Regions from separate parts of the Marinobacter sediminum genome, predicted to be linked through region 2. Evidence: predicted binding sites of a transcription regulator. Region 2 holds the regulator's gene; the other holds the start of a gene.

Region 1 (7,988 bases), 1.0 Mb from region 2:
CAATTGCGCCAACGGTGAGATCCTGAGTTCAGAACTTTACCAGCAGAATATCGATTCCCTGTGCAACGAGATCGCCCGCCTCATGACAGCGAACGGTCAAAGGAATGAAGGCGCAGAAACGCTTCGGCAACAGATCGAGACAGTGGCGTGCAATACCGCCAGGAATACGTCTTCCATGCGTAGTGATATGCTGGCAGGCCGCAAGACCGAGATCGATTTCATCAACGGCTACCTGGTCCGCCTGGGCAACACCCTCGAAATCCCGACACCAGTGAACCAAATGCTGACTGAGCAGGTAAAACTACTGTCGCCAAATTAACAGGAGCACACCGATGGGCAATCGACTTTCCAAGATTTACACCCGCACCGGAGATGATGGCTCAACCGGACTTGCAGATGGCAACCGGATTGCCAAGAATGCCCAGCGTGTTGAGGCCATGGGCACCGCCGATGAACTGAATTGCCATATCGGTTTGCTGATCGAGACACTCGACAGCGACGACGAACTGATCGAGAGCTTACGGAGAATCCAGCACCACCTGTTCGACCTCGGCGGCGAGTTTGCGATTCCCGGCAGCCGGGTGATCGGGGATGACCATATAGAATGGCTGGAACAGACCCTCGACCAACACAATGAGCACCTTCCTCCCCTCAAGAACTTTGTTCTTCCCGGCGGATCGCCTGCCGCTGCCCAGTGTCATCTGGCTCGCGCCGTATGCCGGAGGGCTGAGCGCATTGTGGTGGCTCTGGGACACGAGGATTCAATCAATACCGCTTCCAGACATTACCTTAACCGGCTTTCAGATCTGTTATTTGTGATTGCAAGGGCACTGGCACGCCGGGATGGCGGAGAAGAGATCTTGTGGGAACAAAAAAAATCCGGCCTCTAAGGCCGGATTTTTCTTCAAAACAACGCCTTAAACTTTGAAAGCTTCAACCAGACGCTGAAGAGAAGCGGTCAGTTCGGACATTTCCCGGGAAGAGCCCAGCGTTTCCTCTGCGTTGGCAGCGGTCTTATGGCCCAGTTCACCAATCTTCTCAACGTTGACGTTCACATCCTTGGCCACAGCCGATTGCTCTTCCGCCGCCTGGGCAATCTGGTGACTCATATCAACAATAATGGCGATACCACGGGCAATACGATCAAGCGCCTCGGTAACCTGACCGGACTTCTGAACCGTCGTTTCAGTCACATCACGGCTGTTGGTCATTGCAGATACAGCGTCCTTAACACCGCTCTGCAACCGTGAAATCATACCCTCGATCTCTTCGGTGGATTTGTGAGTACGCTGAGACAATGAGCGCACTTCATCTGCAACAACCGCAAATCCCCGCCCCTGCTCACCGGCGCGCGCTGCTTCGATAGCCGCATTCAGGGCCAGCAGGTTGGTCTGTCCGGCAATGGCTTTGATCTCAATCAGCACCTGGCTGATGTTATCGCTATCCTTACTGACCCGGTTGATCACATCGACCGCCCCGGAAATCTCCGTGGCCAGGCGGTTAATAGTCTCCACAGTATCTGCCACCACTTCCCGGCCAGTCTCCGTGTCACTCTCAGCGGTGCCGGCGCTGTCGGCCACTCTGTGAGCACTCTCCGTCACTTCGTGAACTGCCTCTACCATCTGGTTCATGGCCTCATTGATCTGGCCACTCTCCTCCATCTGGCGGGCAACCGCTTCGCTGTTCGCCGAAGCGGTATCCTTTACCCTGGCTGCCTGCTGATCAACATCTGACGTCGTCCGACTGACCGAGCGAACCAGTTCGGCAATACGGTCGGTCATGTTATTGAACTCGCTGGTCAGCTCTCCCAGCTCATCCCGGTTACGCAATTGAATATGGGTGGTCATATCGCCTGCTGCCACGTTGCGGGCCGCCTCGGTAAAGCGATTAATGGCTGTACGAACAGACATGAAGAAGCCGACATACAGGTAAACCACAACAAGCAGAATCGCTAACAATGCAACCACGATCAAGCGACGCTGGTTCACCTCCCGCTCCAGCCGCGAAGACAGGTTGTCGCTCACCGTATCGAAAATCACTGTGCTAAGCGCATCATAATGCTCCAGTTGCGTGTTAATCAGCGCATCATATTCTTTCCAGGGCATCTCAAGACGCATCGGGGTAATAACGTTCAGGTCCAGGGCATCGCGAACCGCCATCAAACTGTCGTTCACCCGTTCGATGGTGCCGGAAGCCTCTTCGGCCAGGCGCTGCGAGGCATCCGTCGATACTGAAAGTGCCGGCAACAACAGAGAAGCCCGGTTAGTAAGCTGATCGTAAATACCGTTAAGTGTCTCGCTAAGCGCATAACCAACCTGCCCTTCAACAAGCGCGAATATGCCATAGGCACGGGCACGCCCTATAACGGCCCGGGTCTCTGGAAGAGATTCCTGAAGCAGCCCCAGAAGGAGAAGGTTTTCCCGGGATGCGCCCTGACTCAACCCGGAAATTTCGATCGTTGCGGGCAACAGGGCAAGCACCTTTTGCACGAATTCCTGATAGTACTTGAACTGGGGATCGATACTGCCCTGGTAACTGTCATCCGATTTCAGCGCATCCCAGTCCTGCCTGAGCGACGCGACCTGTTCCGCCCATGCCCCCGATGTATCGAAAGATCGCGGCTCCGAAGCCAGAGTCTCAAAAGCAGCATCGATCCGCTCAGCCGCCTTTCTCGATTCGGCCAGCAATTGGTCCTGATTCTTGAGAACTCCCGGTGCCTGATAGTCACGATAGTCAATGGATGCCGCCAACAACTGCTCTGCACTCTGCAATTGCTCAAGCCCCTCCACGCCACGGGTCATGGTTCGCACCGATTGATTGAGCTCGGTCATCACCAGCCAGGACAATCCGCCAATGGGTAACAGGAAAAGTATACTGATGAGGCTGAACTTGTAGACCATGGGCAGCCGGTTCATCAAAGCTATGGCGGGATTAATGAGTCGCTTCACGTTTGCCCTCTCGCTGGAACCTTAACAACTGAATTGTTGTTCTTTTTTTCTATTGTCGCCTAACGCCCTAAATACTAAAGTATTATTTGTTATTGAAATGTAATCGCTATTAACTTTGTGAGTTCAGACAATTCCCGAAATCACAAGCAACGCGAGCAAACATATCCATACCAGCATGCTCCGGTTGAGCAAATCCCTTATCGCACTCAGGCTACGCCCTCCAAAGTCAGTCCATTCCTCAGGATGAATCCGCGAAAATTTGGCGGGATCCAGCGCATAACCGGTTAACGACCCATTGGCGGAAATCATTAGGACGTCCCCTGCGTTTTTCCTTATTCCGGTGAAGGTTGAGCGGGTTTCCCGAAGCCAGCCCGCAAGATCCCCGGCAACACCAAAGGTCAGTGAAAGCAGCCGGGACGGTATCCACGCCATCAGTTCTGCCAGGCGCGCAAACCGGGGTCTGGCCGCCGCATGAGGCCATTGTTCGGCCAACGCGACCAGCCCGCGAGCCAGAACTGCAAACCCGATACCGCCGACCACATACCAGAAGCCAACCAGGAAGAAACGCTGAAAAACAGCCAGCATCATCGCCTTCGAAAAGGACAAATGCATGGCCTCGGGAGACACAGCTGCCCCTCTTTCTTCCGCCGGCAAGCGGTCCTGGATGTAGTGCCATGCCGCCTGCATATCTCCGCGATGCCAGGAATCTGCGTAGACACGCAAAGCATGCCGCCAGCCGGGCACGCCCATCATCAGGGTCAGAACCAGGAACTCAAGCGGATACCCGGCCAACCTCCAACCCGAGGCATCAAGAATATATACAGCCAACCCCAAAAGCAGCGCCGGCAGGGTAACCAGAGCCAGGCCGGCGGTCATTCCGGTCTCATGACCTGCCTCTACTTTCGCGGCCTGGCGAAACCAATGCCGCCAGAGTTTATCGCCGGAGAGCTTGTCGAGAGTATCGAGCCTTCGCCGCAGCATATAGGCCAGCAAAAAAACGATCAGAACCATTCAGGCACCCTCCTCTGTGGGAGATGAATTGGCTAGCAACGCCTGGAAGTGCTTCCAGTCAAAAGCAGGCCCGGGATCCGTTTTCCGCCCGGGGGCGATATCACAATGTCCGGTCAGGCGTTCGGGAGTAATCTCAGGCCAGGCCGCCATCGCAAGATGCGATACCTTCGCCAGCGAGCGGTATTGGGCGTCGGTATAGGGAATCTCATCGGTTCCTTCCAGTTCAATACCAATTGAGAAGTCATTGCACTCCTCCTCGCCCTGGAAACAGGAGCGGCCGGCATGCCAGGCACGCTCCAGCAAACTGACAAACTGTATCAGGGAGCCGTCACGCCTTATGAGTATGTGCGCTGAAACCTGGATGTCTGCGAGGGTTTCAAAATAGGGATGGGCAGAGCAGTCGAGGCGGTTACAGAAGAACTCCTCAATCTCGGGGCCACCAAACTGCCCCGGCGGCAAGCTGATGTTATGAACCACCAGCAAACTGATAGAAGCGCCTTCTGGCCGGGGACCGAAATTGGGGGAAGGACACCAGTGCGAGCCGGGCACTCTGCCGGTTGAGCGAAGCGTTTTGATGTCGTCAGCAGAGACGGCCTGACGGACTGGGACGACGTCTGAATCGGGCAAGGTAAATCCAAAGGTATCAGGGCGTTAGAGCATGCCCTGATTGAAGCACAAAGTGAACGGAGTTACTACGCCTTTAGTCCTTGCGACTGCTACGAAGGTTATCAATGATGGATTCCAGCGCCCTGTCGAAAATCAGGCCATCATCCAGCATGCTGATGTCACCCTCGGCCAGAGCCAGGCCAAGTTCGTGGCGATGATATTCCGCAACTTTGGCGCCGCTCCGGTTGACGAAAATGTACTTACCAGTCGCCTTTATGAAGGCTGCCAGTTTGCATCGCACTTTGCCGCCTTCTTTGGATAACTCGATCCATGAACCAACCCGGAGGCTATCAGCACGATCAAGCCATTGAGGGGGAACCGCTTCCGCGCTTGCGGCTGGAGCATCAGCTGACGCTGCCACGTCTGGGGCTTCAACGGCGTAAGCCGGTTCGTTCAGGGGCTCGACCGGCGATTCGCCGCCATTCGGTTTGGTGTCCGGGCTATAGGTCCTGGAGGCAGGCTCATCAGCAGACGACTCAGAGCGGGACGGTGCGGTGACCAGCCGCTGGAATACATCAACGTGAACAAGCTCCAGATCCCGAATAATCGAGTCGGTGGCAAACGGATCCCAGGAAATATCCTGTAGTGCCTTGCGCAAGTCATCAACGATTGAGGGGATCGCGCGAAGCAAGTCACTCCGGGTGGAATCGGTTAATGGCCTTGGATCTACGCTCCAAACCAGGCGCTCTGTCAGGCTTCGCGCCTCGCTCCAGCGCTCGCTGCCCTCACCTTCCCGTAAGACAACCCACTGCAGATACTTGGACCAGGCCTCGTTCAAGAGCTCACTGACCGGTTCCGGAACGTCCCGGTCAGAAAGCTGATCCCGAACAAGCTGGTTAGCCGCCTCGGACGCCTGTTCCTGTTTGGCTCGGCCTTCCTCCGCGTCCCGCAGCCTCTGCTCAACCAGTTCCCGGCGACGCCGGTCAAGGTCCATGAAGTGCCGGAAGTCGTCCAGGAGCTCCTCGAATAAATGAACATTGTCGGTGAACTCATTCAGAACCCTGTCCACCACTTCTTCGATTTTTTCGCGCAGCAGATCCCGCTGACCGGCACGTTTTTCACCCCAGCCAATGGCTGAGAGCGCCAGTTCATTGAGAAGTTTTCGTACGGGATGCCCTCCCCGATTGAAAAAGTTTTTGTCACTCAGGGCGACTTTGAGAACGGGGATTTGCAGCCGACCAATCAGAGATTTCATAACCGGATGCAGCTGGCGGTCTTCAAGAATAAAGTCAAACAGCATAGCCACAAGATTGATGACATCGCTGTCTACCTGACCCAAATTCAGGGCCTTGCCGCTTTCCGGCTGCATCACCGGCTTCAGCTGGTCACTGAGCGCGACTACCTGTTCCGGGCCCCACTGACCGGAAGCTGCCTGGACCTCGCTCAAGCGAGCGATCAGACGATCCGTATCCATGTAAGCCCCACCGGACGGGACAGGACTGCTGCCACTATCACCACCCTGATGGAGCAGTGCGCTCAGTTCCGAGAACGTCGCATGGGAACCACCAACTCCGCTCTGATCACCGGCAACAGTAGCTTTTGGAGCGCTGGTATTCAAAGGCGGCACGCCTTTACTGGCAGAGCCCTGACCAGACCGGCTCTTACCTGCAGGAGGGCGCTTCATGTCCGGCATGACACCCTCGGCAATCAACGTCTGGTTGGCTTCCTGGTAAAAATCACCGAGGACATCGACCAACAAACGGTCAAATAACTTGAGTACCACGAGCTTGGCGCGGATATCAATGTCGAGGTCTGCGCAGGCTTCTGCCAGCCCGCCACAAATGACCTCCGGGCTAAGGGGCATCTGACTGTCCACAAGTTCGATCCGCGGAACAAGATGGCTGACCCGGATAGTCAGGAGGCGAACCTGGTCGGAATAGCGGGTGCGGAGCTTATTGATCAGATTATCGATAGCCACCTGCTGTTCCAGTTGAGAATGATCAACAAGACTCAGGGAGTCCTGATCAATCTCATCAAGTGCGCCGGAAGAGTAGCGGGGTTTGAATTTGCCAATGTCATTGAATGCCTGGCTGACATATTGCAGCACAGAAACAACCATTGCCTTTCGACGAAGGCGCAGCTCCCGCATGGCATCAAAATAGGCGGTCTGATCGATATTTGAACCAGCGCGATCTGCCAGCTCAAACAGGGCATCGTCCGCACGATCAAAGAAGTTGGCCAGCACACTTTTCAGGGAGTGCCCCGATGCGTCACGTAGACGAACCATTGCCGGCGGCAGGGAAAACCGCTTCAAGGCCTGTTGGCCCGAAAAACTGACAACGTTGTTATCGTGCGCCATTAAGCTGCTCCGGATCTGACTCGCGCGAAAGCATGATACTTTCCTGATTCCACATGATACGAGCTACCTGCGTCACCATGTGTCAGAAATTGTCACCTTTTGTGTAGATCAGACGCCCGTCACAGTTTAGCAGTTCCCTCTAAGTGTTTGGCGAATCGGGGCCTGGCCTATAGAATCCTCTCGGTATCCACGTTTCAACCTGACACCACCGGACCCATCACCATGATCCCTGCAGAACTTCTACGCCAGTCCCGAGTTGAAAATGTTGCCCAGAGCCTGCGCGAAGACATTGGCGACGGCGATATAACGGCAAAATTGATTCCCGCAGACAAGGCCGCGACGGGGTCGGTTATTACCAGAGAGCGAGCGACCATCGCCGGCTGTGAATGGGTCAACGAGGTATTCCGTCAGGTCGATCCAGCTGCGGAGCTCGACTGGCAGGTCCAGGATGGCGACAAGGTGTCAGAGGGCCAGGTACTGTTCCGCATGCAAGGGTCTGCCCGAAGCTTGCTGACCTCAGAGCGCGCAGCGTTGAACTGGCTGCAGTCACTTTCGGGCGTGGCGACAACCTGCGCCGATTACGCCGGAAAAGTTGCCCATACCGGGGTTCGTTTGCTGGACACCCGAAAGACCCTGCCCGGGCTGCGCCTTGCGCTTAAATACGCCGTAACCTGTGGTGGCTGCTATAACCACAGAATTGGCCTCTGGGACGCGTTCCTGATCAAGGAAAATCACATTTCCGCCTGCGGCTCCATTGCAGAGGCCGTCAAAGAGGCGCGCCGGATTGCTCCGGGCAGACCCATCGAAGTGGAGACGGAAAATCTGGATGAACTGGATCAGGCCCTGAACGCCGGCGCAGACATTATCATGCTGGACGAATTTTCACTGGAGGACATGCGTACCGCAGTGACGCTGACCAACGGCAGGGCAAAACTGGAAGCCTCTGGCGGCATCAACGCAGATACCCTGGTGCCGGTGGCGGAAACCGGAGTTGATTACATATCCATCGGTGCACTGACCAAGGACATTAAAGCGATCGACCTGTCCATGCGTCTGGATTAATC
Region 2 (7,988 bases):
CGCCGGGCCGTTGAACAGGGAACTCAGCGCTCCGCCTTCAAGCAGGTTGCCGCCGAGAATGGCAGCAAATGCCAGTATGATCCCGAGCAGACTCAGAATATCCATCAGCAGACACCTTCCACCAGCCGCGGGCCGATTTCCTCAAGCGACAACACTTCATCACTCAATCCAGCCTTGGCCACCGCCATAGGCATACCGTAAATCACCGACGATTTCTCGTCCTGAGACCAGACATCCGAGCCACTCTGTTTCATCATTCGACAGCCCTCCTTGCCATCAGAACCCATGCCTGTGAGGATCAGCCCCAGTGTCTTACCCGGGAAACTGCGAGCAAGTGAGCCAAACGTGACGTCCACGCAGGGCTTGTAATTCAGGCGTTCGTCCCCGGGAAGAATGCGCACCCTTGCCTGCCCCCCGCGATTTTCGACCATCATCTGTTTTCCTCCCGGCGCCAGCAAAGCCAACCCTGGCTTCAGCAAATCACCGTCTTCGGCCTGGCGGACTTCGATTTTGCATAATTTATTGAGCCGCTCGGCGAAGGCCGGAGTAAAACTGGCAGGCATGTGCTGGACTAGAACCAGCGGCGCATGAAAAGACTGCGGCAGCTTGGTCAGTACCCGCTGCAAGGCAACCGGGCCACCTGTGGATGTTCCGATCCCGACGACGCTATAGCGCTTGGCAGGCCCGCGGTGGGGCACTCGCCTGGAAGGTTCTGCCTCAGGCGCATGCTCTTTCGGCTTCACGACGGGCGCTGGCCCCGAACCGGCAGAAGCGTCGGGACGCGAGCGGGATCGCGCAACTTCCTGAGACGATGGCACCGGGGGCCGGGAGGGAGCCGGGGCGGGCCGTGCACCAGGCCGGCTACCGGCAACATCAAGGACTCGATCAATCAGGATCTTCTGGAGCTGACTGCTATCTCGTGCGATTTCCTCGAAATTCTTGGGCAGGAAATCCACGGCCCCGGCCTCAAGGGCGTCCAGCGTAACCCTGGCACCTTCGTAGGTCAGTGAAGAGAACATCAGCACCGGCACCGGGTGCTTTCTCATGATCTCCCGCACGGCCGAGATGCCATCCATCACCGGCATTTCGTAATCCATGGTGATTACATCCGGCCGCAACTTCTCTGCCAGTTCAACGCCCTCGCGACCGTTGGTGGCAACGCCAACAACCTTGATCTGGCCAGAGCCGGTCAATATTTCCGTCAGCCGTTTACGAAAAAAACCTGAATCATCAACGACCAGGACAGAAACTGTCATCCATTTCTCCTACCGAATTCCGGTGTCCAATTATTGCCCATACCAACTCAGCTATAGTTCTGCAGCAAACTGGGGACATCAATAATGAGGGCAATGCGGCCATCGCCGGTAATGGTCGCACCAGCCATGCCCGGCGTACCCTGGAGTGCCCGGCCTAGAGGCTTGATGACCACCTCTTCCTGACCAATAAGCTGATCCACCACGAAGCCAACCTGTTTGGTACCCATGGCAACAATCACCACGTGAGCGTTCTCGGGCTCCTCCTGATCGACAGCACCTTTCACGAGCCAGCGCTTGATATGGAACAGAGGAAAAACCCTGTCGCGAACCACGATGCACTCGCGACCATCAACGGTGTTGGTTTTTGTTAGATCCAGATGGAAAATCTCAACCACATTTACCAACGGCAGCGCAAAAGACTGGTTGCCAAGCATGATCATTAGTGTCGGCATGATTGCCAGAGTCAGGGGCACCTTGATGATGATGCTCGAACCCTTACCCAACTCCGATTCAATATTGATCTGGCCATTGAGTTGCCCAATCTTGGTCTTGACCACATCCATGCCCACGCCACGACCGGAGACGTCGGAAATCTGCTCTTTTGTGGAAAAGCCTGCTGCAAAAATCAGGTTAAAGCATTCGTTATCCGTGAGGCGATCAGCCGCATCCTGTTCATAGATACCCTTCTCGACGGCCTTGCGGCGCAGGACTTCAGCGTCCATACCAGCGCCGTCATCCTGAATGGAGAGAAGAATATGATCGCCCTCCTGCTCGGCAGACAGCGTAACCGTGCCTTGCCGAGGTTTGCCTGCCTTCTCCCGAATGTCAGGGGCTTCAATCCCGTGATCCACTGAATTGCGCACCAGGTGAACCAGCGGATCAGACAGGGCCTCGACCAGGTTTTTGTCCAGGTCGGTATCTTCCCCATGCATTACCAGGCTCACTTCCTTTTTCAGGTTCCTGGCAAGGTCACGTACTACCCTGGGAAAGCGACCAAACACTTTCTTGATCGGCTGCATACGGGTTTGCATCACAGCAGCCTGAAGATCAGTGGTCACCACATCCAGATTGGACACAGCCTTGTGCATGTGTTCGTCTTCACTCTCAGAACCCAGACGCTGCAAGCGGTTGCGCACCAAAACGAGTTCACCAACCATGTTCATGATGTCGTCCAGGCGCTTGGTATCGACACGAACGGTGGTCTCTGCCGCCGGGGCTGTGTCCCTCGCTGGCGCCGCCGGTTTATCAACAGGCTTCGGTTCTGGTTTCGCATTTGGCTCTTCGGGCTTACTGCTTGCAGCGGGGGCAGCTTTCGGAGCCTTCGTATCCGAGGCAGTTGGGCTCCCGCCCTGACCGTGCAGGTCATCCAGCAACTTCTCAAATTCGTCGTCGGTGATCAGGTCATCGCCCTTGCCACCGGAGCTTTCTGGCTTTGAATCCTCATCATCCCTGGTCTCCTCAGCCGCCGGTGCACCGGCAAACTGACCCTTGCCATGCAGATCATCGAGTAAAGCTTCAAATTCATCGTCGGTGATTTCATCATCACCGGAGGCGTCCCCGGCTTCACCTGAATCACCGCCCGCTTTACCCGTTTCCTCTGCTGCAGATTGACCAGGGGTACTGCCACCGTGCAAAGCATCAAGTAGCTGCTCAAATTCGTCATCGGTGATATCACCACCATCATCCGAATCGCCCGAAGTGCTCACAGGCTCTTCTGCAACAGGTTCAGGAGCTTTTCCTTGAGGCTTGGCAAGGGCGTCAAGCGCTGCAATCAGATTGTCCGGGGCGGGCGTGAGGTCTTCGTGGTTCCGGACCTGCTCGAACATGGCGTTGACGTTGTCCAGGGCTTCCAGAACAACGTCCATCAACTCCGAGTCTACCTTGCGCTTGTGGTTACGCAGGATATCAAACACATTCTCGGCGGAGTGGCAGCAATTAACGAGGGCATCAAGCTGCAAAAAACCTGCGCCGCCCTTAACGGTATGAAAACCACGGAAAATGGCGTTGAGCAGATCGCTGTCGTCCGGGTGTTGTTCAAGATCTACCAACTGCTCAGACAGCTTTTCGAGTATCTCGCCAGCTTCAACAAGGAAGTCCTGCAAGATCTCTTCATCAGCATCAAACGCCATGCTTTACCCTCATTTATTCAGAAACCGAGACTGGACAGCAGGTCGTCGACATCGTCCTGTCCCGAGACTACATCTTCACGCTCATCGGCCTTGATCTGGGGCCCAACCCCCTGTTCGGCGGACACTTCTGCATCATCAAGCTGATGCACTGTACCCGTGATCTGATCCACATGACTGGCCATTACCACCAGGCCAAGCATCTGTTCTTCAACCTCCTTCACCAGCGTCGTGACCCTCTGAATAACCTGACCGGTAAGATCCTGGAAATCCTGGGCCATGAGAATCTCGGAGAGATTGTTGTAAATGGTGTCGGCATCGGTCGTCAGGCTGCCAAAGAAGCGATCAATGCGGCCATACAATTCCCGGAACTCCGCCGGCTGCATTTCCCGACGCCTCAGACGCTGCCATTCATCCCGCAGAGCTACTGCCTCGTCTCGAACGGTATGAGCCACCGGCATGGTCTCTTCCACCAGGTCCATGGTCCGATTAGCGGCCTGGCTGGTCATCTGAACCACGTATTCAAGACGATCAGAGGCATCTGTCATTTTTGACAGTGCTTCCTTTTGTTCGGCATTACGGGGGTCTACCTGGAAGTTTCGGATTGCCTCATGAAGGCTGCGCGTCAGCCGGCCGACTTCGCGATAGAGACTCTGATCCCTGACCTCGCTCAAGTCATTAATCAGGGTCATGGCCCTGGCGTAATCGCCGGCCTGAACGCTTTCAGACAGGTCCGCAGCCTGACGCTGGAGCTTTTCGGTTACCTCTGGTTCAAGGCCCTGATGGTTCTTGTTACTATCGCTCATTAGAGCCATCCGATCTCTGATTACTGAATACGTTCAAAGATTTTCTCGATCTTTTCCTTGAGAACCGCCGCCGTGAACGGTTTAACAACATAGCCGTTCACACCGGCCTGGGCCGCCGCTACGATCTGGTCCCGCTTGGCCTCGGCTGTCACCATAAGCACTGGCAGGGTTTTCAGATCTTCATCGGCACGAACCGCTTTCAGCAAATCGAAACCAGACATACCCGGCATGTTCCAGTCGGTCACCAGAAAATCATACTTGCCACTTTTCAGCATCGGCAGTGCCGTATTGCCGTCGTCCGCCTCGTCGGTATTGCTGAAGCCGAGATCGCGCAACAGGTTCTTGATGATCCGTCGCATCGTGGAAAAGTCGTCCACGATGAGAATTTTCATGTTCTTGTCCAATGGGACCTCCAGTTAGTAACACCCGGAATTCGTTTGACCTTTGTGCTTGAAATCTAGCCAGGCCGCTGTTTTAAACGCTTATTGTCTGATGTTTGTTGTGGTTGTAAAGCATCGGTTACCAAAAACTACAGACAACCATGGTCCGGACACATCAACCGTCGCCTAAGCGCCTGACTCCTGACGCCAGCCGGACAGACGCCCGCGTAATCGCAATGCGGCCTGACTGTGAATCTGGCTGACCCTGCTTTCACTCACCCCGAGCACCGCCCCGATCTCCTTGAGATTCAGCTCCTCCTGGTAATACAGGCTCAGCACCAATTTTTCCCGCTCGGGCAGATCCTCGATGGCTTCTGCCAGGTTCCGCCGAAAAGCACCCGAAGTCAGATCATCCAGCGGATTATCACTGGCCTCTGTCTCTTCTATCGGCAGTTCTCCGGATTCATTGAGCTCATCAAGGCTAAAAAGTCGTCCACTGTTGGCATCAGAAAGCGAGGAATGATACTCGGAAAGGTCGAGACCTAACTCTTCGGCAACTTCCAGGTCCTGGGCTTCACGGCCAAGACGGTCTTCAACCGTTTTAATTGCCTGGGAAATTCGGCGGGCGTTGCGGTGAACGGATCGGGGCACCCAGTCGCCCTTGCGGATCTCATCCACCATGGCGCCCCGTATCCTGATACCGGCATAGGTTTCAAACGTAGCACCTTTGGCGGAACTATAACGCTGTGCGGCCTCCAGCAGTCCGATCATTCCGGCCTGCATCAGGTCCTCCAGTTGCACAGACGCCGGCAACCTTGCCATGAGGTGCAGGGCAATCTTCTTGACTAGCGGGGCGTGCTCCTCGACAAGTAGAGAAGCACTTTTCGCGCCTGACTGCTGGTAGATTCCCAGGTTTTTCGTCAATGTCATGTATCCGGTTTTGTTTTTGACTGGATCAGATTCAGACTTCGACGAGCCGCTCCACAAAAAATTCGAGATGCCCGCGGGGAGAGGATGGCAGTGGCCAGTTGTCGACTTTTTCTGCGAGCGCTTTGATTGCCAACGATGCTTTTGCTCGGGGATAAGCATCCAGGACGGCACGCTGACGTTGTACCGCTTTTTTGACAGCTTCGTCAAAAGGGACCATGCCCACGTATTGTAATGCCACATCCAGAAAACGCTCGGTGACCCGAGTCAGTTTTTCAAAAAGATGACGGCCTTCCTGCTCGTTTCGGACCTGATTGGCCAGAATACGGAACCGGTTGGTGCCGTAATCCCGGTTCATGAGCTTGATCAATGCATAGGCATCCGTGATGGACGTAGGCTCGTCACACACCACCAGCAATAGTTCCTGGGAAGCCCTGAGAAAGCTGACAACCGATTCCGAAATGCCGGCGGCGGTATCAACGATCAGGACATCTATCTGATCCCCCAGTTCGCTGAATGCGTTGATCAGGCCGGCATGCTCCATAGGGCTGAGCTGGGTCATGCGCTGGGTACCCGAGGAAGCGGGAACAATCTTTATGCCGCCCGGGCCATTAACCAAAACATCCTTGAGGTCGCACTCTCCGGCCAGCACATCAGAAAGGTTTCTGTTTGCGGTTATACCGAGCAGCACGTCAATATTCGCGAGACCCAGATCGGCGTCCAGCAACACCACTCGACGGCCTTTCTCGGCCAGGGCGATTCCAAGGTTGACCGACACGTTACTCTTGCCGACTCCCCCTTTTCCGCCGGAAACTGCTATCACCTGTACCGGACGTGCTCTGCTCATACTGAATCTTTTCTCTCACCAGTTTTGCCGGGGCTCGCTGTATCAGAACGAAGCCGGATTTATACACCGTATACTCCGTCATCCGATGACAGCCTTCAATAGGTCAGGCCCCTTCTGCGACCGCCTGTTGTTGCTGGAGTTTTTTCAGCCGCTCCACGGCCAGCCGCACCAACGGAATGGCTTCAGCATGGTGCAAATCCTCGGGAATCTTTTGTCCATCGGTGTAATAGGCCACCGGTAAACCGGTCTCCATAACGAACCCGAGAGACTCTCCGAGCGTCAGGGCTTCGTCAATTTTTGTCATCACGCAGCCCGCAAGATTAGCCATCTTATAGCAATGCCAGACGGATTTCATGATGCGCGGCTGACTGGTGGCCGAAACCACAAGATGGGTCCGAATATTGTGGTGACTGCGAGCCAGTTCAGCCAGTTGTTCCTGGTAGCCCTTGTCAGAACTGGTCAGGCCGGCAGTATCGATCAGAACAAGATGGCGATCGGACAGCTCGTCCAGAATATCGTCCAGGGAATGACTCTCATCCACGACCCTTACCGGGACATTAAGGATACGACCAAACACAAACAGTTGCTCGTGTGCGGCAACGCGGTATCTGTCGGTTGTCACCAGAACCAGCGAATCGGAACCATGACGCAACACATGACGGGCCGCCAGTTTACCGATGGTTGTGGTCTTGCCCGAACCGGTCGGCCCAACCAGTGCATAAACACCGCCCTCATCCAGCCATTCGTGCCGGGATGTTCGCACACCTGTCGCCAGCATCTTCAGGGACTGTTTCCAGCCTTCATCCAGGCGCCCGCCCTTATGGCGACGGGACAAAGAACCGGCAAGCTCGCTGCTGAGGCCGAACTCGAAAAGACGCTCGGCCAGACGTTGCTGTACCGCGTTGCCGGCAGGCTTTGCCGGCTCGGCCGGCTGCCCTCCGCTCACCATGTCACGCAGGGAACTGATTTCAGCCCGCATCTGGGCCAGCTCATCAGAATAGCCATTTGTACCCGGAACGTTTTGAGGCGCCGCAAAACCCGATGTTTCAGGTTCTGCAAAACCGGTCGAGGCCGCCTCGCGCAAATCGGCAAAGGACGCTCCGCCGTAGGAAGCACCAACCTTCGACCGTTGTTCCCGCACTTCGCGAATACGATCCCTGGACCGCCCAAGTTCGTCTTCCAGCCTGCGATGCTGATCCGCCTGCATCTCAGCCAGGCGGGAGCCATTGGTTGCTTCCTGAGCCTTATCACCAAGGCTCTGGCGCGCCATATTTTCGTCGTAGTCCAGCGCCGTCACGATTTCGACGCCGCCGTCTACCCGGCGATTGGAAAGGATCACGGCGTCCGGCCCCATTTGCTCGCTGACCTGCTTCAGCGCTTCTGCCATGCTCTGAGCGAAAAACCGTTTTACTTTCATGCTGTTTCATCCTCCACCGGCAACGCCGTGTTGCGCTGGCCGCTTTGCCGTCCACCCGGTCACTGACCGACGGACGCCACGATAGTGATCTGTTTGTTGTCCGGTACTTCCTGGTACGAGAGCACGTGTAACCGCTCCACTCCATAGCTCGCAAACTTCGCCAATACCGGTCGCAGCGGGCCGGAAACCAGCAAGATCGCCGGTTTTCCGAGCATTTCCTGGCGCTGGA

Evidence for each region. The regulator FliA, encoded in region 2, starts transcription of late flagellar genes. The targets are predictions, from matches to a motif close to CTAAAGTTTNNNNNNNNNNNGCCGNTAA.
Region 1: KFJ24_RS08295 (methyl-accepting chemotaxis protein) is a predicted target of FliA. The motif match lies at 3,001-3,028, and genes of this name have one in related genera.

The regions. Positions count from the first base shown of each region.
Region 1 covers NZ_JAGTWY010000001.1:1,737,265-1,745,252, forward strand. The annotation lists gene KFJ24_RS08285 (ketopantoate reductase family protein) at 1-319, shown strand, start outside; gene KFJ24_RS08290 (cob(I)yrinic acid a,c-diamide adenosyltransferase) at 333-890, shown strand; gene KFJ24_RS08295 (methyl-accepting chemotaxis protein) at 918-2,948, opposite strand; gene KFJ24_RS08300 (histidine kinase) at 3,072-3,959, opposite strand; gene ampD (1,6-anhydro-N-acetylmuramyl-L-alanine amidase AmpD) at 3,960-4,535, opposite strand; gene KFJ24_RS08310 (DUF1631 domain-containing protein) at 4,660-6,924, opposite strand; gene nadC (carboxylating nicotinate-nucleotide diphosphorylase) at 7,147-7,986, shown strand; gene KFJ24_RS08320 (YqcC family protein) at 7,987-7,988, opposite strand, start outside.
Region 2 covers NZ_JAGTWY010000001.1:724,996-732,983, reverse strand. The annotation lists gene KFJ24_RS03570 (flagellar motor protein) at 1-105, opposite strand, end outside; gene KFJ24_RS03565 (protein-glutamate methylesterase/protein-glutamine glutaminase) at 105-1,256, opposite strand; gene KFJ24_RS03560 (chemotaxis protein CheA) at 1,304-3,385, opposite strand; gene KFJ24_RS03555 (protein phosphatase CheZ) at 3,403-4,188, opposite strand; gene cheY (chemotaxis response regulator CheY) at 4,209-4,592, opposite strand; gene KFJ24_RS03545 (RNA polymerase sigma factor FliA) at 4,755-5,498, opposite strand; gene KFJ24_RS03540 (MinD/ParA family protein) at 5,530-6,342, opposite strand; gene flhF (flagellar biosynthesis protein FlhF) at 6,446-7,759, opposite strand; gene flhA (flagellar biosynthesis protein FlhA) at 7,819-7,988, opposite strand, start outside.